One region of the Paenibacillus kribbensis genome, then DNA from elsewhere that is predicted to be linked to it. Evidence: riboswitches for the same ligand, from Rfam matches in the RefSeq annotation. Region 1 holds a riboswitch; the other holds the start of a gene.
The links. Region 1 has a riboswitch for cyclic di-GMP ahead of B4V02_RS11535 (non-ribosomal peptide synthetase). Riboswitches for the same ligand answer to the same signal wherever they lie in the genome.
Positions count from the first base shown of each region.

Region 2: linked by a shared signal. The riboswitch ahead of B4V02_RS12460 (anti-repressor SinI family protein) and the one ahead of B4V02_RS11535 (non-ribosomal peptide synthetase) in region 1 are both predicted to bind cyclic di-GMP.

Region 1 is NZ_CP020028.1:2,529,947-2,545,033, reverse strand. It holds gene B4V02_RS11535 (non-ribosomal peptide synthetase) at 1-4,281, opposite strand, end outside; cyclic di-GMP riboswitch class I at 4,414-4,503, opposite strand; gene B4V02_RS11530 (aldo/keto reductase) at 5,229-6,239, opposite strand; gene B4V02_RS11525 (type IA DNA topoisomerase) at 6,565-8,910, opposite strand; gene B4V02_RS11520 (glutamate synthase subunit beta) at 9,543-11,030, opposite strand; gene B4V02_RS11515 (dihydrofolate reductase) at 11,269-11,757, opposite strand; gene thyA (thymidylate synthase) at 11,793-12,587, opposite strand; gene lpdA (dihydrolipoyl dehydrogenase) at 12,839-14,260, opposite strand; gene B4V02_RS11500 (2-oxo acid dehydrogenase subunit E2) at 14,264-15,087, opposite strand, start outside.
Region 2 is NZ_CP020028.1:2,739,116-2,754,202, reverse strand. It holds gene B4V02_RS12480 (helix-turn-helix domain-containing protein) at 1-314, opposite strand, end outside; gene B4V02_RS12475 (TasA family protein) at 465-1,058, opposite strand; gene sipW (signal peptidase I SipW) at 1,158-1,742, opposite strand; gene B4V02_RS12465 (hypothetical protein) at 1,746-2,894, opposite strand; cyclic di-GMP riboswitch class I at 3,334-3,419, shown strand; gene B4V02_RS12460 (anti-repressor SinI family protein) at 3,457-3,633, shown strand; partial or broken gene B4V02_RS26650 (IS3 family transposase) at 4,002-4,631, shown strand; gene B4V02_RS12445 (MerR family transcriptional regulator) at 4,673-5,500, opposite strand; gene B4V02_RS12440 (ABC transporter six-transmembrane domain-containing protein) at 5,665-6,549, shown strand; gene B4V02_RS12435 (GNAT family N-acetyltransferase) at 6,652-7,197, shown strand; gene B4V02_RS12430 (FMN-dependent NADH-azoreductase) at 7,489-8,127, shown strand; gene B4V02_RS12425 (NAD(P)-dependent oxidoreductase) at 8,155-8,793, shown strand; gene B4V02_RS12420 (DsbA family protein) at 8,817-9,443, shown strand; gene B4V02_RS12415 (Rrf2 family transcriptional regulator) at 9,714-10,151, shown strand; gene B4V02_RS12410 (LLM class oxidoreductase) at 10,303-10,986, opposite strand; gene B4V02_RS12405 (winged helix-turn-helix transcriptional regulator) at 11,136-11,474, shown strand; gene B4V02_RS12400 (NADP-dependent oxidoreductase) at 11,856-12,839, shown strand; gene B4V02_RS12395 (ROK family protein) at 12,916-14,130, opposite strand; gene B4V02_RS12390 (purine-nucleoside phosphorylase) at 14,494-15,087, shown strand, end outside.

The DNA.
Region 1 (15,087 bases):
TGAAATGGTCTCATCGGCAAGAACATCAGAGAGGGTAAATATTTCGGTATCGATATCCTGGTCAAACTGCCCCAGGTAGTTGAAGCTGATCTCAGGCCGCAATTTAAATTTTAAGATTTCTTCGTCCTGAACAATCGTTTGGTATTTTAAAATGCCATAGCCGATGCCTTTATGCGGAATACGCCGGAGGCTTTCTTTGACGGATTTCAGGCGGGAAGACACGTCTTTGACACCTGACATATCCAAAATCACAGGGTATTGGGCGGTAAACCAGCCAACGGTTCTGCTGATATCCACATCCTGAATGATTTCTTCGCGTCCATGCCCCTCCAGGTTAACAAGTACCTTGTCTTCTCCTGTCCATTCTCGAATCGCCTCTCCCAGTGCCATCAAAAGAACATCGTTGATTTCCGTATTGTAAGCCTTATTCACTTCTCTCAGCAGCTTGGCGGTTTGGACTTCATCCAGTTCGATTTCGATATGGTCGCTATCCATATATTTTCTGCTATGAACGGAATGATCCTTGGGAATAGGCTTGATTTCATTCTGCTCCAGCTCACGCCAATATGTGATTTCTTGCAGAAGCTCCCCGCTGCCGGCATACGTATAAAGTTGTTCAGACCATGTGCGGAAAGAGTCCGTTTTCCCTCTGAATGTGATTTTTTCTCCCTTTTCCGCCTGCCGGTATCCCGTAGAAAGATCCTCAAAAAGAATCCGCCAAGAAATCCCGTCGACCACCAGGTGGTGAATACTTACGCACAGATAGTCACCGTCCCCCGTTTTGAACAAGCCTGCATGCATCAGAGGTCCACGCTCTAAATCCATGCCTGACTGAAGCCGGATGGCTTCCTCCTTTACCGCATTGGCATTTATATCATCCTTTGTAAAATCCTTTACCTCCAGTGAATATAGCTCGCCTTCCATGTCCCGGTTGAACAAAGCAACCTGTCCCGCCTTCTCGCGCACTACAATACGCAGCGCATCATGGTGCTCCACCAAGCGGTCGAACACTTTTCTTAACCTCTTTTCGTCAAAACCCTGTTTCCGATGTAACAGAACTGACTGGTTGAAGTGATGTTTTGCTGCAAAAGGCTGCTCGAAAAACCAGCTTTGGATAGGCGTGAGCATCATTTCCCCTGTTACCATTCCTTGAAAAGCAGTATGCTCGACAGATTGTACATAAGCACTCAATTGCTCAATTACAGGATGGTCAAAAAGATCCTTCAACTGCAACTTTAGCTTGTAATCATGAAGCTTGGACACGATCTGGATGGCTTTAATGGAATCTCCCCCCAGATTGAGAAAGTGATCCTTAATGCCGACCCGTTCGACTTTCAGGACTTTTCCCCATATTTCAGCCAATATCTTCTCTATCTTGTTTCTCGGTGCCTCATATTCCTCCACTGCACTCACACTCAGATCGGGCTCAGGCAACGCCTTTCGGTCAATCTTTCCGCTCGGAGTCATCGGAATGCGATCCAGCTGCATAAAGCTGGACGGCACCATGTAATCAGGCAGCTCCTGCAACAGCTGTTCCCGCAGCTCTTCCGCTCCCGGTTCACCCTCTGCTGTAAAATACGCTGCCAGATACTTTTCCTTCTGCTTGTCCTCTCTGGCGATTACCGCCACCTCCTGGACAAGCGGATGCTTTTGCAGCTGCGCTTCGATTTCCCCCAGCTCAATGCGGAACCCTCGAATTTTCACCTGATCGTCGATTCTTCCCAAAAATTCGATATTCCCGTCCGGCAGCCAGCGCACCAGATCGCCCGTGCGGTACAGCTTCTCCCCAGCTTCATAGGGATTCACCACAAATTTCTCCGCCGTCAGCTCCGGTCGGTGCAGATACCCCCGGGCCAATCCATCTCCCGCAACGCACATTTCCCCGGCTGCTCCAAGCGGCAGCAGCTTTTGTTGTTGATCCATAATATAAATCCGGGTATTGGCAATGGGTTTGCCAATCGGTACCGATGAGTACCCCATATCCTCTTCCCGGTACGTCCACGCCGTTGCTATGACGCTCGATTCGCTTGGACCATAGGCATTCATATACTCCACGCTGTCCTTCCACCGCGTCACTAGTTCTTTGGTGATCGCTGATCCACCTGTCACCAGTTTTTTCAGTGCCGGCAGCTTGTCGGGTTCTATCCCCGCCAGATAGGTAGGCGGTAGCAATGCAATCGTAATTTGGTTTTCGTTGACAAAGCGCGCAAACTCATTCAGGTTATTAATAATATCTCGCGAAACCAGATAAAGCGTTCCGCCTCCCAGTAAAATCGTGAACATTTCCCAGACCGAAGCGTCAAACGAACTGCTGGCAAACTGCAGCATCCGATCCGATCCGTTCACGCCCCATTGTTCCTGGAAGAAACGCCAGAGGTTGATGATTCCCCGGTGTTCTACCATGACCCCTTTGGGCTTCCCAGTGGAGCCTGAGGTATAGATGATATAGGCCAAATCCTCCGGCTTGTTAACAGGTTGCAGATTGGCATGGCCATCCAGTTCCAAATGCTTCAACTCTTCGCCATCCACATCCATGATCGGGCCGTGATAAGTAAGCTTGTCCCGAAGATGCTTTTGCGTCAGCAGCATGGACGCGCCGCTGTCCTCCAGCATGTAGTGAATCCGTTCCTCCGGATAGTTCGGATCGATCGGCAGGTAGGCTCCGCCCGCTTTGAGCGTGCCCAGGATGCCGATGACCATTTCCATGGAACGCTCCATCATGATGGCAACGATATCGTCCGGCTTCACTCCACGCTCTCTCAAGACGATGGCCAGCCGATTCGCCTGCTCGTTCAGTTCCCGGTAGGTCAGTGTTTGCTCTCCCCAGACTAAAGCCGGATGATCTGCTCTTTGCTCCGCTCGTTCCTCAAACAGTCCATGGATCGTTTGATCCTTCGGATACTCCGCCTCCGTGCGATTGAAATCGCGAAGCAGCAGGCTGCCCTCTTCCTCCGGCACGATTTCGATTTGTGAAATAGGAGTTTCACTTTGTTCCATGGCTTGAGCAAATAAATATTCAAAGTGGGAAACGACATTCTCAATAGGGATGAATCTTTCAAAAGCCTGTATCTGATAGTCAAAATTAACGGCTACATCCGTTTTACCTTCTTGTCCCCATATAAAGAGATTAAGTGCATTCCTTTCATGATGATGCGGCATGCTTACAATCTGGGTTGCTGTACCGATCAATGATTCTCTGTTTTCCTGTTCTTCGAAAGAAAGCGATATATCAAACAGTTTTCCTTTCTCATGGCTATTCTCGTAAACTGCCCGGTAAATTTCACCGAAGGACATTTTCTGATGTCGGTAGCATTGCATAAGCTCACGTTTGATGCGCTTTATCAGCTCTTTAAAGCTTAGATCTTCTTCAGGGCTGATCCGCAGCGGCAGCACGTTGGCGAAATGTCCCATCGTTTGCTTATATCTCGCTTTGCCCCGGTTAAAAACCGGGACGCCGATCACCATCTCGTTCCGATTACAAACCCTGCTGAAATAAAGGAACAGTATGCCTAAAAAGTAATGGAACGACGAACACCCTTCCTCTTTGCAAAATTCAATCATTCGATTGTATAAGGTCTTGTTTATCGTTAAGGTTTGCCGATCACTCCAAGCGGAATCACCATCATCGAAGTTCACTCCTCTGCTCAATAGAGGCTCGGGAATGGTTTGGTATTTGTTCTTCCAGAACTCCCTGTCTTTTAAAAAGGCCGGAGAATTCAGATAATCCTGATTATCGGAGATAAAATCAGCATAGGAATAGACAGTTCTGTTCATTTCGTCAATTCCTTGCGCGAGTTTATTGTAATTGTCAAAGAGCTGATTGATTAAGAGAGCAAATCCCCATCCATCGATCACCAAATGATGAACTTTGAGTAAAATAAAATAGGTATTCAGGGTGCCTTGCAATAAATCAAATTGAAAATAAAAGCTATCAGATTGAAAAGGCTTTAAAAACTCCTTTTTCATCCAGTCGATGCAAAAAGAATTTGCATTTTCCTTCATCGAGAAATTATATAGCGGAACTTCATATTCAACTTCCGGCAGGAATGTTAAATAAGGTTCTCCCTTTTTATCGATAAAACGGGCACTAAGAGAATCATTCTGGCTGATTAGTAACTGCAAGCACTCCTTCATGATAGCCGTATCCAGGTTTCCTTTGATCTCAACATACCCACCAATATTGTAAATAGGTTTTTCAGGGTACATGCACTGTTCGAACCATATGTCTTTCTGATAGGAGCTTAACGGATACTCCTTAATAGTTATCATGCTCGTTTTCATAAAATTTCCTCCTGTTGTTAAGCATTTCATGCGTTCTACTCCATATGCCCAAACGACTTTCCATCACAAATAAAAGAAGCCTGTCCCCATATAAAAAACACAGGAACAGGCAGCAGAATTCACCTAGTTTCCTTTGGGAACCTGGCAATCATGGCTGTTGAATCCAGCTTTAGACCCATGGCTTTGTGTCCACCACTTTCGAGGTGTTTACGATTAACGGGAAATAAGTAAGTATATTTTTTGCATCTTTTGAACATCAGGTTGTACCGAAAACAGCAAGTATATCTACTGCTGTATCCACGCCTTCAGGTCCCCCTCCGGCGCCACAATGCGGTAAGCTTTGTTATCAGCTCGTTTTTTTTTCGAACCTTTTACCTTGGATTATATTTACAATAACCTGCAATTATATTTACAATACGTTGTTAGCAGCTGCGTGAAATACTTCATCCCCACCCCCCACATTCCAAGATGCCCACCTGGACAACTTTAGCGGTTTAGCTTTTGAATGATGAATTGTGAGCCATTTAGTATATTATTTTAATATGGAATATATATGAAATAAATTTAATCAATTGTACAATAATAAAAATATCTCATTTTGTCAATTAGTTCTAAGTTTTTAATATGTGTGTAAAGGAGCAATTATCGATTATATAACCACAAGATATAGTCGAAATCTTTGGTAAACAACAATATATAGTGCCATTTCACAATGGCTAATAAATTGTATATTCGCTCATAATAATTACTTTATTTTAAAAGATTATATATTTTCTTTTACAATTTATCATTGATGTGATATCCTTTAATCTTTTATCAGATTACGACAAAAATGATATTCCAAAGCTTCTCTCGCATTCGATGTTTTGCCAAAATTGGCGACGTGAGGTGTATAGGGAGTGGAGCAATTGGTGGGCATCTTCGGAAGAGTAATGTTTTAACCACGATTACTTCGATCTCAGCACTTGGTTGGAAACGTGGCTGATTATCTCAATCTCTCCTGCTGTCAAGGTAAACTGCATCGCCCTCACATTTTCCTGGGCATGATGTATTTTTGAAGCCCCAGGTATCGCAAATACGTTCTCTCCATGGGCGTTAATCAGCCAATTCAAGGCAATCTGCGTTGGCGTCACATTATATTGCTGGGCCAACTGTTCTAGCGTTTCAATCAGTGGCTTCGATCTCTGCAGCCCCGAATCCCGGAATGCCGCCGTCCACTTGCGCGGACCCTTTATTGACTTGACCAAATTCGGATTTTTATGGAATTTTCCGCTTAAGATCCCCTGCATTAACGGGGAGTAGGCAATGATCGCCACACCGAGCTCTTTGGCCGTGTCCAGAATTCCGTTTTGTTCGATTCTCCGGTCAAGAAGGCTGTATTTCACTTGATTCGAAACCAGGCGTAGGCCGTGCTCACGCAACACACGATCGGCTTCACGTATTTGTTGCGCGGAAAAGTTGCTTACACCCACATATTTAATCTTACCTTGCTCGACCAGTTTAGCCATCGCATTCATCGTCGCGCCGACCGAAGAAAAGGAGTAAGGCGAATGCACCTGATAAAGGTGAATCGTCCGTTGAGCCAAATGGTGAATACGTTCATCAATCGTTGCTGTGATGCTGCCTGCAGTGCGAAAGGCCGGCCACCATTTCGTAGCGATATTTGCCTCTTCCGCGAGCGGCCCTCCAATCTCATTTAACGTGCCAGCCAGCAGCTGCTCAGACTGTCCGCCACCGTATGCTTCAGCAGTATCAAACCAATTAATCCCACCTTCTAAACTAGTCTGAACAATTTGCCGTATATCCTCCCGACGCAGCGCCGGCCAGAATTTCCCGACCATCCCTTTTCCGTTGCTGAACTGCCAGCAGCCAAGCCCAAGCGGTGACAGCTTTAAGTCCGAGTTGCCCAGTTTGCGTAATTGCGTTGAGTCTGTCACATTTACCATTTTCGTTTCCACGATTCTTCCACCATCTCCTGTAAAGAAATTTTCATGTCAAACGATCGCGTTCCGCAACGCATAGAGTGTTTATAAATTAACTGGAAAAATTTGTTTTGCATAAACTTCTCTTTATTTTATCGGTCGGAAGCTTACAAATGTTTAATCTAATGTTAATTATTCGATTTTTGTGGGTATTTTTAGAATTCGTAATCTTGCTAAAACTTAATTGGGCACAACAGTGGGCATAAAAAAAGATGACTCCTGATGAAATTCAGAAGTCATCTGACGACGACTAAAAAAAGTTATTATTATAATTTTATATAAATTATAGCTATGAAATGTATCAAATTTCCTCACGAACACTAAGTTGGCCTGTACCCGGTTCATTCAGCACAATTCGCGCTTTGACGGTCGATCCATCTTTACGCTTAAAAGACAACAACTGCGTCTGTCCCTTCGTCAACAGAGACTTGAGCATGGTTTCCGTAATCTGCTTGCCAGCATATTCCTTCCAGACAACAAAGCCGCAGCCCTGCTTGTAGTGGCTGCACCCGTACCCCTTGCGGCCTTCAATAATGCTTCCACCGCAATTAGAGCGTGGGCAGTTGCCCAGAGCTTCCCGTCGGCTCGCTGAAGCGCCTGACGGCACGCTGGAGGAGCCGCGCGCTGATCCTGCGGCTGAAGAAGCTGCCGCGTCCGAGGCACGCTCCAGCGTTGCGCTTCCAGCGCTGCTACCGCGCCCTGCTGGAACGCGCGTCCCTTTGGCAGCGGTGCGTCCACTCGCGCCTGCACCGCTAGTGCTTCCCTTGCCACCCGCACGCTTGCCCCTCGCTTCCTCGCCAAAAGCATTGGCCGGAGCCGGTGGCTGCTGCCTCACCTTGTCAATGATGGACAACGTAAATCTTTTAACATTGTCCATAAACTTCTCCTGGGCTGCCTCCCCCTTGGAAATTTGATGCAGACGGCGTTCCCATTGTCCCGTCATCTCCGGAGAAGCCAACAAATCGACGCCTGCATGACGGATCAGCTCAATGGCCATTTTCCCCTTATCCGTAATGAGAATCTTTTTACCCTTCATTTCAATGTAGCCGACATTCTTCAACCGTTCAATGGTGGCCGCACGTGTCGCAGGCGTACCTAATCCAGCATCCTTCATGACCTCGCGTAATTCCTCATTCTCCATCTGCTTGCCCGCGCTTTCCATCGCTTTCAGCAATGTGCCCTCTGTGTAGCTTTTAGGCGGCTGAGTCGCCTTTTCTTTCATTTCGGCACGAATACAATCCACCTGACGACCTGCGTCGATTTCAAACTTCTTGTCCGTCCACTCATCCGTCTCCTCTTCTTCCTCTTTCTTGGCTGCTTTGCTCTTTTTACCTTTATCCTGGTCAGCCTTGCTCAAAACCACTTTCCATCCTAAGGAAAGAAGCTCCTTGATACTTGTTTTAAATAGATGCTTGTCCACCTGTGTCATCACGGTATGCATTTTATATTCAGCGGGAGGGAAAAAATGGGACAAAAACCTGCGAATAATCAGATCATATATATTTTGCTCCTCCTTGCTAAGCGTTCCCGGTCTTTTTAACGTTGGCAAAATAGCATGGTGATCCTCAACACGAGACGGATTGCAGACCGATTTATTCTGTTTATGGACCAAATTAGGGTTTGCTTGTTGTACCAGCTCAGCATAAGGGCCTGTGCCCAACATACGCAGCGCCTTGTGCATCCCGTCTATATTTTGTTCTGTTACATAATTGGAGTTGGTACGCGGATAAGAAATAACTTTATGCCGCTCATAAAGAGCCTGTGCCACATCCAATGTCTTTTTGGCCGAATAACCGTACTTGGCATTTGCCTCGCGTTGCAGCAGCGTCAAGTCGTACAGTTTAAAAGGATACTCCTTCGTCTGCTTCGTATCATATTTGGTAATGCTACCCGCTTTGCCGCGAACCGCTGCAGCGATCTCCTCAGCTTCTTCGGGTTTGGTCAGTCGATCCCCCTGCCATGTACCTTTGTACTTGATTTGATCTTGCTTAAACTCAGCCCATACATCATAAAAGGTTTGAGACTGAAATGCTTCAATTTCCTTCTCCCGATCATGGATCAATGCCAGCACAGGCGTTTGCACCCGCCCTACCGACAGCAGCGTGTTATGTCGTGTTGTGAAAGCTCTGGAGGCGTTCATACCGATCAGCCAGTCCGCTTCACTTCGTGCCCGCGCAGCCTGAGTCAGAAATTCAAACTCTGAAGCATCTCGCAGCCGTTCAAAACCTGTCGCAATACTTTCTGCTGTCAAATCTGAGATCCATAGCCGCTTGACTGGCTGACGCAGCTTCAGCTGCTGTTGAATCAACGCAAAAATATACTGCCCTTCCCGCCCGGCATCACATGCATTGACAATGGCATTGCAGCGTTTGGCCAGCTCACCAATCATTTTCAGCTGATCCTTTGTTTTGGGATTCGGTACAATTTTGAACTGCTCAGGGATAATGGGCAGGTCCTGAATATTCCATCGTTTGTACTTGGCATCGTATGCATCCGGCTCAGCCAGGCCCAGCAAATGACCGATTGCCCAGGTTACAATGTATTTCTCCCCTTCCAAATAAGTGCGGTTATTTTTAGCACGCGGCTCCATAACAGCAGCAATCGTCCGCCCCATATCCGGTTTTTCAGCAATAATCAACGTTTTCATTCATATTCCATTCCTTCCTGACGGCCTTCTGTTTTCCTTCTACGAATCATACATATAGATGTACAGGAAACACAGGTAGCATGGCCTCATGCAAAAGGAGCTTTCTCCCGGGCGAAAGCTCCTTTGTAAATTCATTTAGTCTAACGCTTCAACAATATACGTGTATTATACCATAGATATCATTGTTCTCTCAGGCTATGATTTTGTGAAGCTTGAAAAGGATATGTAAAAAACCTCCTAAAAGTTGCACAATAAGACGGCATGAGTCATATTCAAGTTAATTTATCTAACATAAAAATTAAATGTTTTCTTTTTATCGTAAAATAATTTCATAATTCAATAAAAAAGCTACACTTTTCTTCGGATTTTATGTTATGATCACTGTAGATAATAAATAAACATTCAGATTATTTAATTTATGCGTCAACTTTAATCACATTATAATGACAGCACAATAGCAGAATAGTAACAACTCTTTACATACCATGAAATCACATTCGACTCAGAAAAATTTCGTAAACTTAAATCACATATTATTCTCTTTTGTGTCCTGCTATCCACTAGCCTGTAAACACAACAAAGCCCCATCCGAAGATGGAGCTTTGACTCGATCCGTAATGATAAAGCTAGGTTTACACCAAAACGGTAGCACCCATGAGGTATTTATCAACCTCGCGCGCGGCTTCCCGACCTTCATTGATAGCCCACACGACAAGACTTTGTCCGCGGCGCATATCACCCGCAGCAAAAACCTTTTCCACATTCGTAACATACTTCCCATAGCGTGCTTTAACATTGGAGCGACGGTCCGTTTCCAAACCGATTTCCTCTACGATCGTTTGTTCAGGTCCATCAAATCCAATCGCAATAAGTGCAATCTGTGCCGGGAATATGCGCTCTGTACCCGGAATCGGCTGATAGATTTTACGCCCTGTTTCATCAACAATACGTTGAATTTGGATAGTATGCAGCTCTTTCAAATTCCCGTTCTCGTCACCTACAAATTTAGTCGTCATGATGGAGAACTCACGCGGATCTTCCCCGAACAACGCCTTTGCTTCCTCCTGTGCATAATCAAGAGAGTACACATTTGGAAATTGTGGCCAAGGGTTGGCAATCGGGTCACGTTCCAAAGGAGCTTTAGCATGCGTACCAAATTGAGTGACGCTCCGACATCCATGACGCAGAGAGGTAGCTACACAATCCGAACCCGTATCACCGCCGCCGATTACAATAACATCCTTATCTTTGGAGGACAAATAGTTTCCATCTTCAAGATTGGAATCCAGATAGCTCTTGATGGTGCCATTCAAATAATCCATCGCATAATGAACACCATTCAAATCGCTGCCTTCAATGTTGAATTCTCTCGGCTTCGTAGATCCACCGCATAGTACAACTGCATCATACTCAGCTATTAACTGCTCAGTAGGGATATCCTTGCCGATTTCCGTATTAGTGATGAATTGGATACCTTCAGCCTCCAGCAAATCTACACGGCGCTGTACAACTTTCTTATCCAGCTTCATGGAAGGGATTCCGTACATCAGCAATCCACCCACACGATCCGCACGCTCATACACAGTCACGCTGTGCCCTGCTTTATTAAGCTGAGCAGCAGCAGCCAATCCTGCCGGACCCGAGCCGACAATAGCCACTCGTTTGCCTGTACGCTTTTCTGGCGGATTAGGGACAACCCAGCCTTCCTCAAAACCTTTTTCGATTATAGCTTCCTCAATTGTCTTAATGGTAACAGACTGTCCGATCAGACCGACTGTACAGGAGCCTTCGCATGGCGCAGGACAGACACGGCCTGTAAATTCCGGGAAATTATTCGTTTTGTGCAGCCGATCTAGCGCTTCCTTCCATAAACCACGATATACGAGATTGTTCCATTCCGGAATAAGATTATGAACCGGGCAGCCTAAAGTTGCTCCCATCATATCCATCCCTGTATGACAATAAGGAGTTCCGCAGTCCATACAACGTGCCCCTTGGGTACGCAGCTCTTCTTCAGACATATGCTTATGGAATTCTTCCCAATCCTTAATACGCTCTGCCGGGTCCCGGTCTGTAGGAAGCTGTCGTGTGTATTCCATAAATCCAGTTGGTGTAGACATGTTACGTTCCCCCATCTCTTCGCTTATGAACCCCGTCCATCCATTCAGAATTTGAGTCAAATTCGAATTTGTCTGTTTGTATCATGAAAGGGTCTGTTCTCGTTGAATTTGATTTATTGTATCACAATACAGCGCAAAAGTAATGAAAACTTATGCAACTTTCTGCATCAACAGCCAAAAGGATTTTTTATATGGTTCATTAATTTTTCAAATCGGTGAGGTCAAATGGTTCCCATTCTTATTTTGTTCTCTCATAAACAACAAAACGGTAGTTGTACGGGTTTCTTTCATCCTTAATACCAGGAATCTCACTGACTATATGCCAGCCATTCCAATCCAGCTCAGGAAAAGTGGTGTCCCCTTCAAAAATCTCCTCAATTCGGGTCACGATCAGTCGACCGGCATGTGGCCAAAACAGTGAATAAATCTCCGCTCCTCCGATGACCATCAGTTCCTGTTCTGTAGCCAATTGGAGTCCCTCTTCGAGAGAATGAACCACTTCCGCCCCTTCTGCCCGGTAGTTCTGATCTCGGGTCAAAACCACGTTTCGTCGGTTTGGCAGGCTTTTTCCTCCAAAGGACTCCCACGTCTTGCGCCCCATCAATACAGTCTTGCCCATCGTTTGCTCCTTGAAAAAGGCCATGTCTCTTGGGAGACGCCAAGGGAGCTGGTTATCACGGCCGATCACACCATTTTGTGCCATAGCCCATATCATCGAAATACTTATGCTGTCCACCTCCTTTACTTTCAAATCCCCTCTAATCAGATGGCGACAGGCGCCTTGATCCTTGGGTGGTATTCGTAATTCTCAAAAACAAAATCCTCGTAAGTATAATCAAAAATGGAATCCGGTTTGCGCATAATTTTCAACTGAGGCAGCGGATAAGGCTCACGTTCCAGTTGGGTATGCACTTGTTGCATATGATTTGAATAAATATGCACATCACCGCCTGACCAAATAAATTCTCCCGGCTCCAAGTTGCATTGCTGTGCAACCATATGCGTTAACAATGCATAACTTGCGATGTTGAACGGCAGCCCAAGAAAGGTATCTACTGAACGCATGGTCAGCATGCAGGAAAGCTTGCCTCCAGCTACGTAGAACTGAAATACAAAATGACATGGCGGCAGCTTCATCGATTCGATTTGAGCCACATTCCAGGCACTGACGATATGCCGGCGTGAATCTGGATTGTTTTTAATCGACTCAATGACATTGGCAATCTGGTCGATATGTTGCCCGTCTGTCGTTTCCCACGAGCGCCATTGCGATCCGTATACGGGGCCCAGATTGCCCTGCTCATCCGCCCATTCATCCCAAATGGTAACTCCGTTTTCCTTGAGATAAGAAATATTGGTATCCCCACGCAAAAACCACAACAGCTCGTGGATAACCGATTTTAAATGTACTCTTTTGGTGGTTACCAGGGGAAAGCCCTTGGCCAGATCAAAGCGAAGCTGTCTTCCGAAAACAGATAGTGTTCCCGTCCCTGTGCGGTCCTCTTTTTTTACTCCATTCTCTAATATATCCTCCAGCAATTCCAAATAGTTGCGCACTTCTTTTCTCTCCTTTAAACATGAATTAAGATCTAGCAGCCCTAGAATCTAATCTTGAAAAAATTCGCTCTACACCACAGCTATATTTAGTTTATCATGTACGATACTTCATTGACCATGTACTGTTTGAATTTTCATGGTAGTTCTGAAAATTCCTAAAACATGGAAAAAAGAGGCGAAGAACGCAGATATTGCGCTCCTTGCCTCTCTTGAAGATATATGAAAATCAAAAACGAGATGATGAAATGGAATTAGCGACGTGGTGCCAATGCGTGGATCGGATGACCCAGCACGACTTCAGCTGCCTCCATAACGATTTCGCCCAATGTAGGGTGAGCGTGAATAGTCAGGGAGATGTCTTCGAGTGTAGCACCCATTTCAATCGCCAGACCCAACTCAGCAATCAGGTTGGAAGCTTCCAGACCTACGATTTGCGTACCCAGTACCAGACCGGTATCTGCGTCAGCTACGATTTTCACAAAGCCTTCAGCAGCGTTCAGGGAAACGGCACGGCCGTTTGCTCCATAAGAGAACTTGCCAACTTTGACATTGTGGCCTTTTTCTTTGGCTTGTGCCTCTGTGTAGCCTACGCTGGAGCATTCTGGATCTGTGAAAACGACAGCCGGCATACATTTGTAGTCTACTACGGACGGCTCGCCTGCGATCGCTTCAGCAGCCACTTTACCTTCATAAGAAGCTTTGTGAGCCAGAGCAAGACCAGCAACGATATCGCCGATGGCAAAGATATGAGGAATGCTGGTGCGTCCTTGATGGTCAACTTTCACCATTCCGCGCTCATCCAGTTCTACACCGATCAGATCCAGACCCAGTTCGCCGTCTGTGTTTGGACGACGTCCAACGGTTACAAGCAGGTAATCAGCAGTTACTTCTTTGCTTTCGCCGTTAACGGAGAATTTCACGGTTACGTCTTTATCTGTTTGTTCCGCACTTTCCGCTTTAGCACCAGTGAAAATTTCAATGCCTGTTTTCTTCATGCTCTTAGCAACGATGGAAGTCATATCTTTGTCAAAGCCAGGAAGAACAGTATCCATACCTTCAATGATGGTAACTTTGGAACCGAATTTGGAGTACATTTGTCCAAGCTCTGCACCAATGTATCCGCCGCCGATCACGATCAGGCTTTTCGGAATTTCAGGCAGGTTCAATGCTTCAGTAGAAGACAGAATGCGTCCGCCAAATGGGAATGGCTTCAGTTCAATTGGACGGGAACCTGTTGCGATAATGGCATTTTTAAAACGGTAGCGTGGTGATTCATGTTCATTGAATACACGTGCTTCGTTTTCGTTGATGAACATGCACTCACCATTGAAAACTTCAACTTTGTTGCCTTTGAGCAAGCCGCTTACGCCGCCTGTCATTTTTTTAACAACACCGTTTTTGAATTCTTGTGTTTTAGCGAAGTCTACTTTTACATTCTCAGCCGTAATACCGAAAGACTCGCCATGTTTAGCTGCTTCGTATTGGTGAGCTGCAGAGATCAAAGCTTTGGATGGAATACATCCACGGTTCAGACAGACACCGCCCAGCTCAGATTTGTCAACGATCAATACGCTTTGTCCCAATTGTGCGGCACGGATGGCAGCTACATAGCCGCCAGGACCCGCACCGATAACCAATGTGTCAATATCCAGAGAAGCGTCTCCTACTACCATTGATTACACCTCCATAACAAGCAACTCAGGGTTAGCGAGCAGCTGTTTGATATAGTTCATGAAGTTTTGAGCAGTTGCACCGTCAATAATACGATGGTCAAAGCTGAGAGAAAGAGCCATTACTGGAGCAGCAACAATTTCACCGTTTTTCACAACTGCTTTTTCGCTGATACGACCAGTTCCCAAAATCGCAACTTCAGGGAAGTTGATGATTGGCGTAAAGAACATACCGCCTGCAGAACCGATGTTAGTGATGGAAATTGTGCTTCCTCTCATTTCGTTGGCAGCCAATTTCCCATCACGACCGCGTACAGCCAGATCACGAATGGAATCAGCGATCATCCAGATACTCTTACGATCAGCATCTTTGATAACAGGAACGATCAAGCCGTTGTCTGTATCTGTAGCGATACCGATGTTGTAGTATTTTTTGTAGACGATTTCGTTCGCTTCTTCGTCGATCGAGGCATTCAGAGCCGGGAATTGACGGGAAGCAGCAACCAGAGCTTTAACGATGAATGGCAGGTATGTTACTTTTGTGCCTTTCTTCTCAGCAATTGGTTTCATACGAGTACGGAAAGCAACCAGTTCGGTTACATCCACTTCGTCCATAATCGTAACGTGTGGAGCCGTGTAAGCCGATTTAACCATGGCATTGGAAATAGCTTTGCGGATACCTTTAAATGGTACACGCTCTTCCTCAGCACGCGGATCTGCTGCTGGTGCGGATGGCGCTGCAGCTTTCGCTTCTTTTTTAGCTGGCTCTTGTGCTTTTGCAGCTTCTTTCACTGCCGGTGCAGCCGCTTGGCCTCCACCATTTTTGAAAG
Region 2 (15,087 bases), 210 kb from region 1:
CACTTCTGGTATTCGAGGAAGTCCTTGAACTCTTTTTTGCTGACGCCCGAAGCCATTGCTTCCTGCATCAGCTCCCACCATTCCGGGTCAAGCAGGTCCACCGCAGGGCGGTCGCCGTACAAGAGCAGGTGGATCGAAACGGTTAAAGCATCGGCAATTTTCTCGATAAAGGAAATGGAAGGATTCGATTGAATATTTCGTTCGACATTGCTCAGGTAGGATTTTGCCACATCCGCTTTATCCGCAAGCTCGGACAAGGAATACCCCCGATCCTGGCGGATTTTTTGGATGCGGTCGCCAATACGTTCTGCCATGTAGCGATCGCCCTTCTATCAGAATAATTTGATGTCATTATATCAAAATATACGTGATAGGACAAAGGCGTAAAGTCGGAATTTCGTTAAGTAAAGAACACCTTAACCCAGGACCAGGGTAAGGTGTTCTGCTTCGATTTGACGGCTGAATTATTTGGCTTCTCCTGCGCCTTGCTTCGCTTCGAATGTCCATTTCAGATTCAAAGCGTCACCTTGGAACTCGTTTTGATCCTGACCGTTATCCTTGAATTCGAACTTGACGACCAGGTCGTCGGTATCGCCGGCTTTCAGGCCCCCGTGCTCTTCGAACCAGGCCACCCATTTGTTCTCCACGGCGTCAGGGGCTAGATTTTGCAGATCATATAGCGAGGTTTGGTAAATGACGGTTTCCTGTTTGTCGATGTTCTTCAAAAATCTAACGATGACATGTTTGCCGAAGTCATCCACGTTTTCAGGGGCGCCCGGCTTATTCGTAACCGTATAGGTCGTTTTCAGCAATACCTTGGAGATGTCGAGCGTACCTTCGTTTTTCAGTTTGAACGTGCGGATTGCGAAATCCCCCGGTTTGAGGGTGCCCACGTCAATGATCGCCGTCGGATCGGCGTTGAGATCCAAGGTGCCTGCGGCGAACGTGCCGGTCGTTTCCACGGAATCGCTAAAGTAAGCGAACGTGCCTCCGCCGATCAAAGACAATCCAAGCGCTGCGGCGGCTACCCCAATACCCAAAGTCTTTTTGATCCCCATACAAAATACCTCCCTAATTTTAAATGATTTTTTTTATATTGCATCCTTATGAAGTCATAAGGAGAACAACCGAAAGTTAGAAGCAAGCGTTTTAGTGCGTTATGGAGTTTTGGTGTCCGGTTGGGATACGTTCGGGTCTGACTTCTTGTCTTCCAGCGCCGAAATGGCTTTCCATAAGGACGCTAAGGCATACAGGAACAAAAGGACCCCCGGGATGATCAACAGTGTGACGTTCCCCAATTTCGTTCCGGCGAAGTTGAGAACGTATCCTACGTAAGGGACGGTAAAGCCGGTGTAAACACCGGTGACATTGGCCGGATCAACCGGCTCCAGGTCGGCGGCATCGTTGTTGTCTCCCTTGGTCCGGTAAAGGAGCTGACCGGTTAGCTTATTGCGGGTTACTTCGACGATGCGGTGGGTAATCAGCTTCTTTTCGTCCGCCCGGAAGGTGATGACATCGCCAGCGGTAAATCGGGTCATATCGCCTCCGGGCTTAATGGCCACGATGGAACCGGTAAGTATGGAAGGCTCCATCGAGCCGGACAACACCGTTCTCAACTGATAACCGTAGAAATTTGGTTCGCTGCCGGACATTTTCGACATGACGACGGAGCCGGCCACGGTAATAAAGGCAGCCGCCATCAGAAACGTCAGCGCATTTCTCAACCATTTTCGAATCCGCATAACTTATTCACCGCCTTTCGGATCATTGGCAGAAGAAGGGGCGGTATCGGCATCGGCGGAATCTCCAGCGGAGGAGGAATTTTCGCCCGCGTCGTCGTCGCCATCCGCAGAAGTCCGTACATCCCCGCCGCCCGTCTCGCCAACCGTCGGGTTCTCCCCATCGGCAGGCGTTTCACCCTTTGCCGGTTGTTCGTCTCCCGGCGGAGGCGTTTTGCCGTCGTTCGGGTTCTCGGTCTCGTCCGGAGCTGCCGTTTCATCCTCTCCGGCTTGCTCTTCTTGTTTGGCTTGCTCTTTATGATGCTTCTTCAGCCGTTCGATTTTCGCCAGCCGCTGCGCTTCCGCCTTCGTCAACAGCTGCGCTCTCTGCGCCTCCAGACTGGAGATGTCGGCGGTCAGACCTGCTATGGCCGACTGCAGGGAGGCCTGCACGCTTTCAAAGTAAACGAGCAGCTCTCCTCCGACTGGGTCTCCATCGACAGCGATCCGGCCATCGAAAGGTTGGGCGAAGGCAAAGGCTGCATAGCTATCGGCCTCAATGCTGTTGGACGTCATCAATCCTAATTGATGGACGGAACGCAAGTAGTTCAGGATCTCTTGCAGCGTCCCGCTTAACGGATCAGAAAGCATTCCGTGCCGCTTCAAAAGGTCGGTGATGCGGTCCAGCAGCGTCGTTTGCGACAGATTGGCGCAATTCGGCTCCAGCTCGTTCAGCGAGGTTAGCAGTTCATGAATCAGCGCGGAGGAGGAGGCTAGTTCCTGAAGCAGTTCCTGCCAAATGGACTGATTCAAGGCCTTTTGCTGTTCCAACTGCTGAATCATGGCGTTCAATTCACCGATTCGCACCGACAGGTCGGCCGCGGCCTCCTCCAACCGGCTGCTGACCTCGAATCCGCTTGCGCCCATCAATCTTCCTTTTAAAGAAGCGGCCCGTTCGAGGTGTTCGGCCAACAGCGAAAGTTGGCTTTCGATTTGGCTGGGGAATACCCGGCAAGCCTTAATTTCCAAATTATCCTCGTGTCCGCTGGTGAATCCTCCGAAAGTGGTGCCGACTTGCTGGGAGGTCCACAATAGCAAGGTAGAAAGGATCAATCCGGATTGTAGCAATTTAACCATAGTTTGTTTCTTTCGTTTTTTGCGCAGTTTGCGGATCACGTCAGTTCGGGATCTTCGCAGAAAAGGTTCCTCCTTTCTAAGCAGGATTTCATCTGTTCGTTGATATGTTCGTTATTAAGAACGAATTCCACGACTTGAATATACACGAAATCCTAGAAGAAAGGGAAACCGGAAAATCATTGAAAAATTCTTAATAAAGAACGGGAATCTTGAGTTTCCTTGATATTTTGGCCGTTTACGTTTATTTACCATGATTTTCGTTCTTTTTTAAGAACAAAATCTTGTTTTGTGACTTGCATCATTTTTTTTACTGTAATTGACAAGGGATGTGATCCATAAACAAAATACGCTAACTTTTCCCACGAAATCCGCTTGTTTAGTCTACGCAGAGCGACATACTTTTCATATCGGGGACATTATAATAAGAACCAAGGAAGCTTTCTGGCTGAAAGCCCGTTATCCATTGGCAAACTATAGCACCAGCAAAGGGTAAACCTGCCCGGAAAGCAGGGGCACAAAGTCCCAGATCTAAGGTAGAGATACTAGGATGGCTGGTCTACCCGGGACAAGCCCAAATAATGATCTTAGGAGGGGATTGCTGTTGGAAAAGTCCGCCCAGGTTATTGTTCGTGATCGGTCCCCTGGGGAAATCGATCCTGAATGGGTGGTTCTGCTCGCTATGGCCAAGGAGGCGGGGATATCCATCGAGGAGGTTCGGCGCTTTTTGTCGGGGGAACGATCATCAAATTATGCAGAATGGCATTTACATAATAAATAGCTGGAAAAGGTAGCTGGAGAATCGTCTTGAGCGGAAGTGGGACGATTCTTTTTTTCGGCGATTTTTCCTCGGAGGCAAAAAGGGGCGTAAAACGCGGCGCCAGCGCGGTGCAAGGGGAAAAACGGCGATTTTTGTATGCCAAAGGCGATTTTATTTGATCTTTTAAAGGTTAGTTGATTCCATTTTTCGTCATACGACTCAGCGTCCTTCCAATTCACAACGAAAGAACGATCAGTTTTGAAGCCCTTCTACATATATGAAATGTTCCAAGTTATGTGGAAAAATATAACTGGCCATGGGCGTATGGACCATATTTATGTTCAGCCAAAGCATGGCTTGGGACTGGAAGCCCGTAAGCAGTGGAAGTCGTGTCCAGGCACCGAATTAGTCGGATTATGAAGGAGCAGGGGGTGGTCTCCACGTACACGGTGGCGCAGTATAAGCCGCATAAAACCGCTTGTAACGAGGCCGCCACGGCTAATGTCCTAAATCGTAATTTTGACCAAACCGAAGCCAAGCGATTCGTCGTCAGCGATCTGACTTACGTAAAAGTCCAAAATCGTTGGCATTACATCTGCGTGCTGGTTGATTTATTTAATCGAGAGATCATTGGCTATAGTGCGGGCCCGAAGAAGGACGCTGCTCTGATTTCCCGTGCTTTTGCCACGGTGCAGGGGGATTTGCGCTAGATTCGGTGGTTTCATACCGACCGGGGCAGCGAGTTTAAAAATCAAATGATAGATGGACTTCTAAAGATGTTTGAAATCGGCCGATCAGTGAGTATAAAAGGCTGTCGGTATGACAACGCCGTGGCTGAAGCCACCTATAAAATCATGAAAACGGAGTTCGTGAACCAAATGAGCTTCCAGAGCCTTCGTCATTGGGAACTGGAATTATACGATTACGTCAATTGGTTTAACCAACATCGCATTCATGGAACATTAGGATATATGACGCCTATTCAATATCGCCATGTAGCCCTTAAAAAAGTTGTTTGATTTACTGTTGACAATCCACATTTTATCTTACGGGTGTCTTCTCAGTCCAACTCACGTAGAACTTGAAGTTGGATCTTTGTAATTTGGTTTGCCATCCCGTCCACCATCACTTCATCTAGAATATACTCCTCGTATGCATATTCCCCGATTTTTAATCCACTTTTTTCAATAAATTGAATAATCCTATCATAAGCTGCTTCAACTTCATTTCCTTTTTGGTAACCGACAGCATACAACCCTTTTGGTTTCACATGATAATCTAAATTCTCAACATTATTTGGTATCTTGAAAAATAAATGTTGATAATTATAGAAGTCTTTTTCCAGTATTTGTTCTTTCGCCAACATACCGCTTACAGGGTGCCCCAGATTCAATTCATGTGATTGAACATAATGAATAAGATCTGAGATAACAGTAATGTATGGCCATTCAGATAAGCCTAATAAATTTGGAGTAATCATGATTCTCTCTTCTTCTAAATACTGAATAGAAACGGAAGAAAGGTCCGCTTCTATTGCTTGTTCAGCAAGTTTCACTTTTGTCTCCATGATTGTTTTTAAATGTTCGAGTTTTTTAATTTTCTCCCCTATTTCAATGGACTTTCCCTTAAAAAGGGTGATTATATTGTCTGAGGTCTTATCATTTAAGAGGAACTTTATCTCTTTTAAAGGAACGCCAACCTCTTTAAATAAACTGATTACTTGAAAAAGTTCAAATTGAGTATGGGAATAATATCTATACCCATTTTCTTTTCTTACTTCGGGAGAGAACAAGCCAATTTCGTCATAGTGAAACAGAGTTTGCTTTTTTATACGGAAAAGATTTGCAAATTCACCAGTTGTAAAATACCCATAAAATTGTTTATCCATAATAAACCTCCTCTTGACTATCCGGTAACCATATACTTTATGATTCTCATTGTACTTAATGAGAGGGAGGAGGACAAGATAAATAGGCAGGCTGCATTATATTGGGGGGAATGTACGGACTTTAGCAAAAAAATTTCAAGATTAATATATAGAGAGTTGATGAAGTGAAAAAGATAAATTCTCCAACGGTTCAGTTGTTTCGCCAAATCTGGTTCCAAAATTATAAGGGGATCAGTATTACTTATTTATTAATTATTATTGAAAATATTTGTAATCTTCTTCAAGCTGCAGCAATTGGTCTTGCAATTGATGGATTATTGAAAGGGAACCTTTCCAACTTTTTACCAATTTTCGCTTTATGGATTATTCACTTGTCTGTCGGGCTATATAGACATGTCTACGACACCAAAATCTTCGGTGATATTTATTCTCGTATGGCTTTTGATATGGTTGAGCGCCAGCGTGCTAGTGGAATTGAAGGAAATAAGATTGCAGGACGAGTTTCATTGTCTCGAGAAATTGTGTTTTTCTTTGAAACAGAATTGCCTGCAATAGCCACAGCTGCGATTTATTTTATTGGTGCAATCACTATGCTTTTTATTTATGACCCATTTATTGGATTTTTCGGGTTATTTATAATGATTCCAATTGTATTAATTAACCGATGGTTTGCCCGACGTGCTTATCGTCTGAATAACGGACTTAACAACCGATTAGAGGTACAATCGGACATAATCATGCATCAGCCTCTTTCATTTGTTCGACGTCACTTCAATCGGATGCAATTCTGGCGCATATCGATTTCAAACACTGAAGCTATAACTTGGGGTATTGTAGATATTATGGTTATTATCTTAACAGTTGCAACACTACTAAGGCTAACGCATTTGTATGGAATAACTGTCGGGACAATATATGCCATAATATCTTATATATGGATGTTAAAAGATGCGGTGAATGACATCCCAGTCATAGTAGACAATGTTTCGCGTGTATATGATATCGGTGGACGTGTAGCCGAAAAAATTGAAACAGATCATCCTGAATAAAAAGTGAGTAAACTTATTAAATCTTTTCCGTGCTTGTGAGTATGAGAAGATAACTTGAACTGAAGAAAAACACCTTTTATAACATGACAGAGGAGAGATATTGTGGAGAAATTCAGAGGAATTAACATTATTGAAATGACACTTGAAAACAAGAATGATTACGAACGCAAAGAACATCCTTTCACGGTTATAGGGAGACTTATACCTAAATTAGAAAATGGCATATGGAGTTATCAAGAAGAACTTTATGAACAACCTTATGAATCAAAATACCCGGAACACGAGGATCTTGATGAATATATTAATAGCGATGACAGCATTGCTTTCTTATACTATTCCCAAGGAAAATGCTTGGGACATATAAGATTAAGCGCAAGTGACGAAATTAAATTTGCTTCCATTGACAGACTTATTGTATTAGAAAGCAGCAGAGGAAAAGGAATAGGAACCGCCTTGCTCAATAAGGCAAAGGAATGGGCATTACAAAAAGGAATGAAAGGATTCACGCTTGAGACGCAGGATGTTAATTTGCTCGCTTGCCGGTTTTATTTGAAGAATGAGTTTGAAATTGGCGCTGCGGACACTATATTGTATTCAAACTCAAATTATAAAGATGAAAATGCAATTTTCTTTTATTCAAAATTCTAATACTTTCCCATGATAGGACATGTTTGTTTAACTCGCTTAAATTGCAATTAGAGTAGAAATGGGGATCAATCAGAAAAGAATTAGAAAAGCTGTTGATTAGGTATTTAAATCAACGGCTCTTTTTGTTGCATAGCGTGCTTTTTTTGATTGGATTTTTGATTGAACGTTAATTAATTATGAATTACAAATAAACGTTGACAATAAACATAGTTGTAACTTATATTATTACATGTACAAGATGTAACTAAAATTATTACATCATAGCAAAATAAAACAAAAGGAATGATAAAGATGACAAAAGTACTTTTTATTACAGCACACCCTCTAGAGGAGTCCACATCTTATAGCCTGGCTGTGGGTAAAGCATTTATCGAATCTTACAAGGAAGCTAATCCGGAAGATGATATTGTGAACATTGATTTGTATAAAGAATATGTTCCTCACATTGATGCGCATGTTTTTAGTGGCTGGGGAAAACTCCGCTCCGGAAGTGAATTTAATCAACTCTCAAGCGATGAGCAAGAGAAAGTAAAACGTCTCGCAGAACTGTCTGACCAATTTATTGAAGCGGACAAATATGTGTTCGTTACTCCTTTCTGGAATTTTTCATATCCTCCAGTGATGAAAGCTTATATTGATGCTGTTTCTGTGGCGGGTAAATCTTTCCGTTACTCAGAACAGGGTCAACCCATTGGATTACTGACTGATAAAAAAGCAATTCATATTCAGGCACGGGGTGGTTTTTACTCCGAGAGTCCTGCGAATGAACTTGAAATGGGGCATCGTCACCTTCAAGTAATTATGAATTTCTTCGGTGTACCTTCATTCGAAGCTCTGTTTGTTGAAGGGCATAATAAAGCTAAGGACAAGGCACAAGAGATCAAAGAAAATGCCATTGCGAGAGCTAAAGATCTTGCCAAAACATTCTAAAATATAGGATAGAAAGGTGAAACAAATATGAAGATTGCGATTATTGGAGCTAGCGGAAAAGCGGGGAATGTAATACTAGAGGAATCTATAGAACGTGGTCATCAAGTAACTGCAATTGTTAGAAATGCAAGCAAGATTAAGAAAAACGACGTTCAAATTCTCGAAAAAAGTGTATTCGACCTTAATACAGAAGATATTAAAGACTTTGATGTTGTCGTAAATGCATTTAAAGCTATCGAAGGTCAGGAACATCAGCATGTAGAAGCTGGAACAGTTCTTATAAAGGCTCTTCAAGGAACTATACAAACGAGACTAATTGTTGTGGGTGGTGCAGGAAGTCTGTTTGTAGATGAAGCTCAAACAACTCGTAAATTTGAGGCACCTGGTTTTCCGGAAGTATATTTACCAACGGCTGTTAATATGGCCAAAAATCTTAATGATCTTCAGCGATCTACTGGTATTCAATGGACGTATCTTAGTCCAGCAGGAATTTTTGATCCTGAGGGTCGGAAAACAGGGTCATACCAAAAAGGCGGAGATCGAGTAACCTTGAACATTCAAGGGGAAAGTTACATTAGCTATGCAGACTATGCCATCGCTTTGCTTGACGAAATCGAACACCCGGAACATGAAAACATGCGATATTCAGTTGTTGGAGAGCGTTAAGTTAGTTAAAGGAGTTGTGAATGATGAAAAATAACGAGCTTTCTCTAATTTATGTGTGGGATGCTTATTGTGGCTGGTGTTATGGATTCTCGAAAAGCCTACGGACATTTCATCAAAACCACTTAGAATTACCGATCCAAGTGTTGTCTGCTGGTCTTTTTGTAGGTGATCAGAGTCAATCAATAGCAGCATATCCGCATATTCCCGAAGCAAATAAACGGATTGGACAGCTTACCGGTGCAGTGTTTGGTTCTTCCTATGATAAACTTTTAAATGAAGGTACATTTATTATGGATAGTGAGACAGCAGCTATCGGATTTTCCGCTTTACGCTCTTTGGCCCCAGAACAAGTAGTGTACCTAGCGGCTGCAATGCAGCGAGCATTTTATTACGAGGGCAAAAGTCTTAGTGATTTAGAAACATACCAAGAAATAGCAAAACAATTTGATCTGGATGAACAGAGACTGATTGAACGGATTAAAACTCCAGAGACATTGGATGAAGTCAAACAAGAATTTTTAATTGCCGCCAACCTTGGAGCAAGAAGTTATCCAACACTGTTCTTGAAAAAAGAGGATGGATTGTATAATCTCGGCGGTGGCGCTATGATAGCTGAGAAGTTAGAAGAAAAATTTGCTGAATTAATCTAATTTAAAGTTACATGAAGAGAATTTCTCTAAGAAAAAGGTACCTTTCATTTTCTACGTTAATCTGGATCAAGCGAATTTATTCCCTGCTTGGTCCAGTTTTTATATTGGATAGACTCCAATGGTTAAACACAGGTGTGCTCCCTGAAATATTACAACTCTCATTGTAACATTCTAAATACATGTTAGAATGTTATTACCGCATCCTTGGAATATCCAGGTTAAATATTTTATAAGTAACTCAAATTATTCTTGTACCACTGGGGTGAAAAAATGTCCGTAAGTTCTCGGTTTTATATAGGTATACACATTTTGTCGTTGTTGGAGATTAATAAAGAAGGAAATAACTCATCTGAAATGATTGCAGACAGCGTAAATACACACCCTGTAATGATCCGTAAAATTATGGGGATGTTAAAAAAATCAGGATTGGTGAATGTAACCCATGGAAAAGCAGGGGCTAAACTCGCACGAAATCTAAGTGAAATAACATTATTCGATGTTTACAAAGCAGTGAATGCAGTGAATGACAATACTTTATTTAATATTCAAGAGAAACCAAACCCAGATTGTCCGGTTGGTAAAAACCTCCAAGTGACGATTGAACCTATTTTTTCATTGGCACAAAGAGCATTGGAAAAAGTACTTGAACAAGTAACTTTACAAGATATAGTGGCTGATCTAGATAGGGATTCGGATTCACTTGATTAGCTTATTTTTGAATTTTAGTCAATACCAAGCAGCCAGTTGCTGATTAAACTTCGGTGACTGGCTGCTTAAATGTACAAGGTGTTTTCTATTTACTATTCACCAAGAGTACAGTTATGAAAACACAGTTTGGCTAAGTCAAAGTTCTCTAAATTTAATGTGTTGAAGAAAGCTTGAATTCATCGGCTAACAGTTTGTACGCTTTATGACGCGCAACTTTGTCTGTATATGCTTCCCATAACATTACTTCATCGACCATGGTCTCTGATGCCAGATTTCTTAATTGATCAGAAACTGTTTTAATCCCTCCGATAATGAACCGATTCCTGTTTTCTTTACGTGCTTCTTTTTCTGCTGAAGAATAAACATGTGAATGCGCTTCTTCCAAACTAGGAAATGGCTGTCCTTGCATTAGGGTACCCGCGTACATCCTAGCCCATAGTAATTCAAGAGGAGCTGCCAAATACTTGGCTTCATCATCCGTTTCTGCGGTGATTACAATGGCTGAAATAATACTTCGTGGTACTGACATAAATACAGATGGTTTGAACCGTTCTTTGTAAGCACGTAGTACTGGCACAGTCATTTGCGGTGATAAATAGGACGCGAAGGCTAACCCAAGCCCTTCTTTGACAGCAAAATTCAATCCACCATCACTGGAGCCCAACATATATAGCTCAGGAATCGCTGGTTCCCCTGAAATAACTTCAATATTTCTGAATGGATGATCTGAAGCAAAATTCCTTGAGAAAAACGAGAGTAACTCATTCAACTGCTCAGGAAAATTAACCACTTCTTGTGAACGACGTAGTGCGTAAGCAGTCAGTGCTATCACCATTCATAATCGTTGCAATATTGAGGATAGATAACTTAAGTTCTTGCTTTTTTGGATGAATAGACATATTTTTTACTCCTCCGAAAAAAGAAATGTCATACTGGTTAACAACTGTGACACAAGACAAAGTATAGGGGATGATTTTAGCTGTCATGAAATCTACAGAAGAGATGGTTTGTATTAAAACCATTAAGGAAACGATGGACATCTTTAGTGGGAAATGGGCAATCATTATCATAGGAGCTCTGCATGCAGGAGCAAAACGTTTCAATGAACTTAGTAAAGAATTAGGGATAAGAACCACATCGCTATCTGATGCTTTGAAAAGTCTGGAGTCTAACGGTATAGTTACTCGCACAGTTTACCCTACAATTCCTATTACAGTAGAATATTCTTTAACTGAAAAGGGGAGTGATTTCGGAGAAATTTTCTTGGCTATTAATGACTGGGGAATTAGATGGATCAAGAACGACATAGATTATTCAAAATAGCGGAATAAAACGTAAATATTATTTCTAACGAATTATCACGTCTTTTTCACCAAACATAACGTTTCTCTATATCAGAGGAGAGAGCAAAAGAATCAAACTTATTAACAAGATAGTCCTACAAAAATGTCGCTATTAGCGACATTTTTGATTAAAAATATTAAAATTTTTCTCACACTGATAAAAGAAATTATTCAATAATCACAGCAAATAATAAAAAAATACATACGTGATAAGTAGGTGTATAAAGTATACTAACATCATTTATTTTGAGTACTTTATAAAATATATTAACTTGATATAATAAGCCTTGCTAAGGGACTTGAAAGTGACTAGATCAACTTTCAAAAATTGTGATTTCTAATTCATAAAGGAGAATACGTGATGGAAAATAAAATACGATCAAAATCAATAGTTCATATGAACGCCTGGAGACTGCACGACTACGGCGGTATAGGTGCTATGCGCCTTGAAGAAATCTCTTGCCCTACCCCAAAAAAGGGCGAGGTCTTGGTACGGTTACTTGCAGCAGCTACCAACCCATTTGATTGGTACATGGCAGAGGGAATGATCGCTAAATGGGAAATCAATTTGCCAATCACATTTGGACGCGATGGAGCAGGAATCGTGGAAGAGCTTGGTGAGGGGGTGACTGAATTCAAAGTCGGTGAGGCTGTTTATGGCCAAGCAGATCCAGCGGAGGACGGGACCTTTGCTGAATATGCAGTTTTTCGTGCAGATCGCTTAATGCGCAAACCTGAATCTTTATCCTTTGCTGAAGCTTCTGCTTTGCCAAACACGCTCTACGCAGCTTGGAATGCTCTGTTCTCGACTAAAACGGGTATGGATTTACAACCTGGGCAATCCGTATTAATCCACGGAGCAGGTGGCGGAATTGGAAGCTTAGCACTGCAACTTGCCAAGTGGCGTGGTGCTCATGTAATTGCGGTGGCTGCTCCGAAGCACGAAAACCTTTTACGTGATCTCGGTGCCGATCAGTTCATTGATTACACACATCAGCGTTTTGAGGAAGAAGTCATCGATCGCGTAGACGGAGTAGTAGACACCATTTGTGCAGAGCCGGCAAGTAAGTCCTACTCGATACTGAAGCCAGGTGGGATGTATGTATCACTGCTCAGGACACCTGATCAGAACGAGGCTAAAGCAAAAGGTGTTCGTGCAATACTTACATTTGGTCCAGACAGCTATCCCGCAACGAACGAAATTGAGGCAGCAGTTGCAGCTGGTGCTGTTCGCCCGATTGTTGACAAAGTATACCCCCTAGCCCAAGCACCGACTGCCCTAATTGAATTGAAAACGGGTAATGGAATAGGGAAGATTGTACTTAAAATTAATGAATCAATATAACGATTACTTGTTGAACTGAAAATGTTAAAGGATTCAAGTTCCTATCACTAGCGTAGATCGGAACTTGAATCCTTATTTAAACAGGTATTTCTTCAGTGAAATAATCCAATACCATACAACCAGCCCCCTGAGCCACAATATTGTAGGCTGCAGTGGACTTAATTATTTCGACATTACTGTTTGGATGAAAACTTACACGATCCTGTGCAGTTTTAGCTGCGACATCAAAAAAACGCGGTTTCGGCACTAGTGTACCTCCAAAAACCACAATTTCTGGACGCAATAAAAAAATCAAATTACTAAGGCCAATCCCAAAATAATAGGCTGCATCTTCTACCACAGCTAAACAGAGTTCATCGTTTTGTTCTAAAGCATGTAAAATATGAAATAAATCAATATCTTCAACATCATTAACTTCACATGACAGCATGGAAGGTTTACCACGTTTTATAAGTCGAATCAATTCCTCACGAATAGCTGGCAAACTACTGTAAGCTTGAAGACACCCGTATGAACCACATGAGCAACGCCTACCGTGGATATCAATAATGATATGTCCAAAGGTATCCTCCGTCTCACGTTTACTACTGACTAATCTCCCTTGTGAGATCGTACCACACCTAATCCCAATATCACTGGATACAAAAACCAAGTTGTCCGTCTCTTTCCAATAGTTCATACGATATTCAGCAAGAGCAGCTAAATTGGTTCCGTTTTCTAAGAATACAGGGATATCCGTTTTGTTTTTTAAGTAGTCGACAATATTCAGATCCCATCCGTCTGCAGGAAAGTGCTGCGGGTGTGAAATAGCCCCCATGTCAGGGTTGAACGAATCCAGAACCCCAATACCGATACCCAGCAAATTCTCTTTAGGAATGTGATTCTGATCTAATAAGTTATCAACGCATGCTGCAATATAGTTTAATGTAAATTCTCCAGTGCATTCAGAGGTCATTTTTAATTTTTCAACGCTTATGATATTTAGCTTTAAATCAAGGAGTAAGATCGTAGTATATAGACTTGTTAGCTCTACACCAACTAAATAATATGAATCTGGCTTAATAACATAGGCTAAAGGTTTACGTCCACCACTTGATTTTCCAATCCCACTATCATAGATAAGACCTTCCTCAACGAGCTCTTCTAGTAAACGACCACAAGTTACATGTTTAAATCCAGTATGTTCAGTTAATGTGTTAATGGTTACAGGACCCAATTTACGTACTAAGCTATATAACAGCTTCAAATTTTTTGCTTTAGGTGAGGATAAGTCCTCAAATTTATTTAGCATTTTTTTTCTCCTTGATATGTGATTCTATAGGAAACCAAATCAAAACGGATATAGTTTATTATCCAACTTTTTTTATAATAGTTCCACTCCATTTAATTTTTATTCTACTAAATTACGAACTTTAAATAAAACTGATTTACATAGTATATATCGTATTGAGTACTTTTTTAATTAAAGTTTAACTGAAAATGATTGAAAGGAGATAAATACACTTGAAAACACTGTGCTTTTTATATAAATGATAAATAGTTATTTACAAAAACAGAATAAGCCATTAGACTTAACTATAGAAAGTGCCGTAGTAAGAATCTTGAAATGTTCGTTAAACGTTTCATAGCACAATATATTTAGGAGGAATGCAACATGCAAAAAATGCAAGATATTCAGGAAGCCAGAGACTTTATCATAAGTAAGACCTCGTATCGTCCAACAATTGGGATGATTTTGGGATCGGGACTGGGTACATTAGCTGATGAAATTGCAAACCCTTTCACAATTCCCTATAGTGAAATCCCTTATTTTGCAAAATCAGAAGCAGTAGGACATGCGAACGAATTAGTTATTGGGGAGCTAAAGGGAAAAACTGTGGTTGCGATGAAAGGACGCTTTCATTATTATGAAGGTTTTACTCTTGATGAAGTAACTTTCCCTGTTCGTGTAATGAAGGCTCTAGGAGTTGAAAACCTGCTCATCACTAATGCGTGTGGTGCCGTCAATAAAGAATTTAAACCGGGTGAGTTAATGTTGATTACGGATCACCTCAATTTGGTCGGTACGAATCCATTGATTGGGCCGAATAATAACGATCTAGGTACTCGTTTTCCTGATCTTTCCCAAGTGTACAATGCTGAATTGCGACAAATTGCTATGGAAGTTGCAAAAGCGCAAAATACAACTTTACGCGAAGGCGTATACTCCTGGTGGAGTGGTCCGGCTTATGAAACACCAGCTGAAATT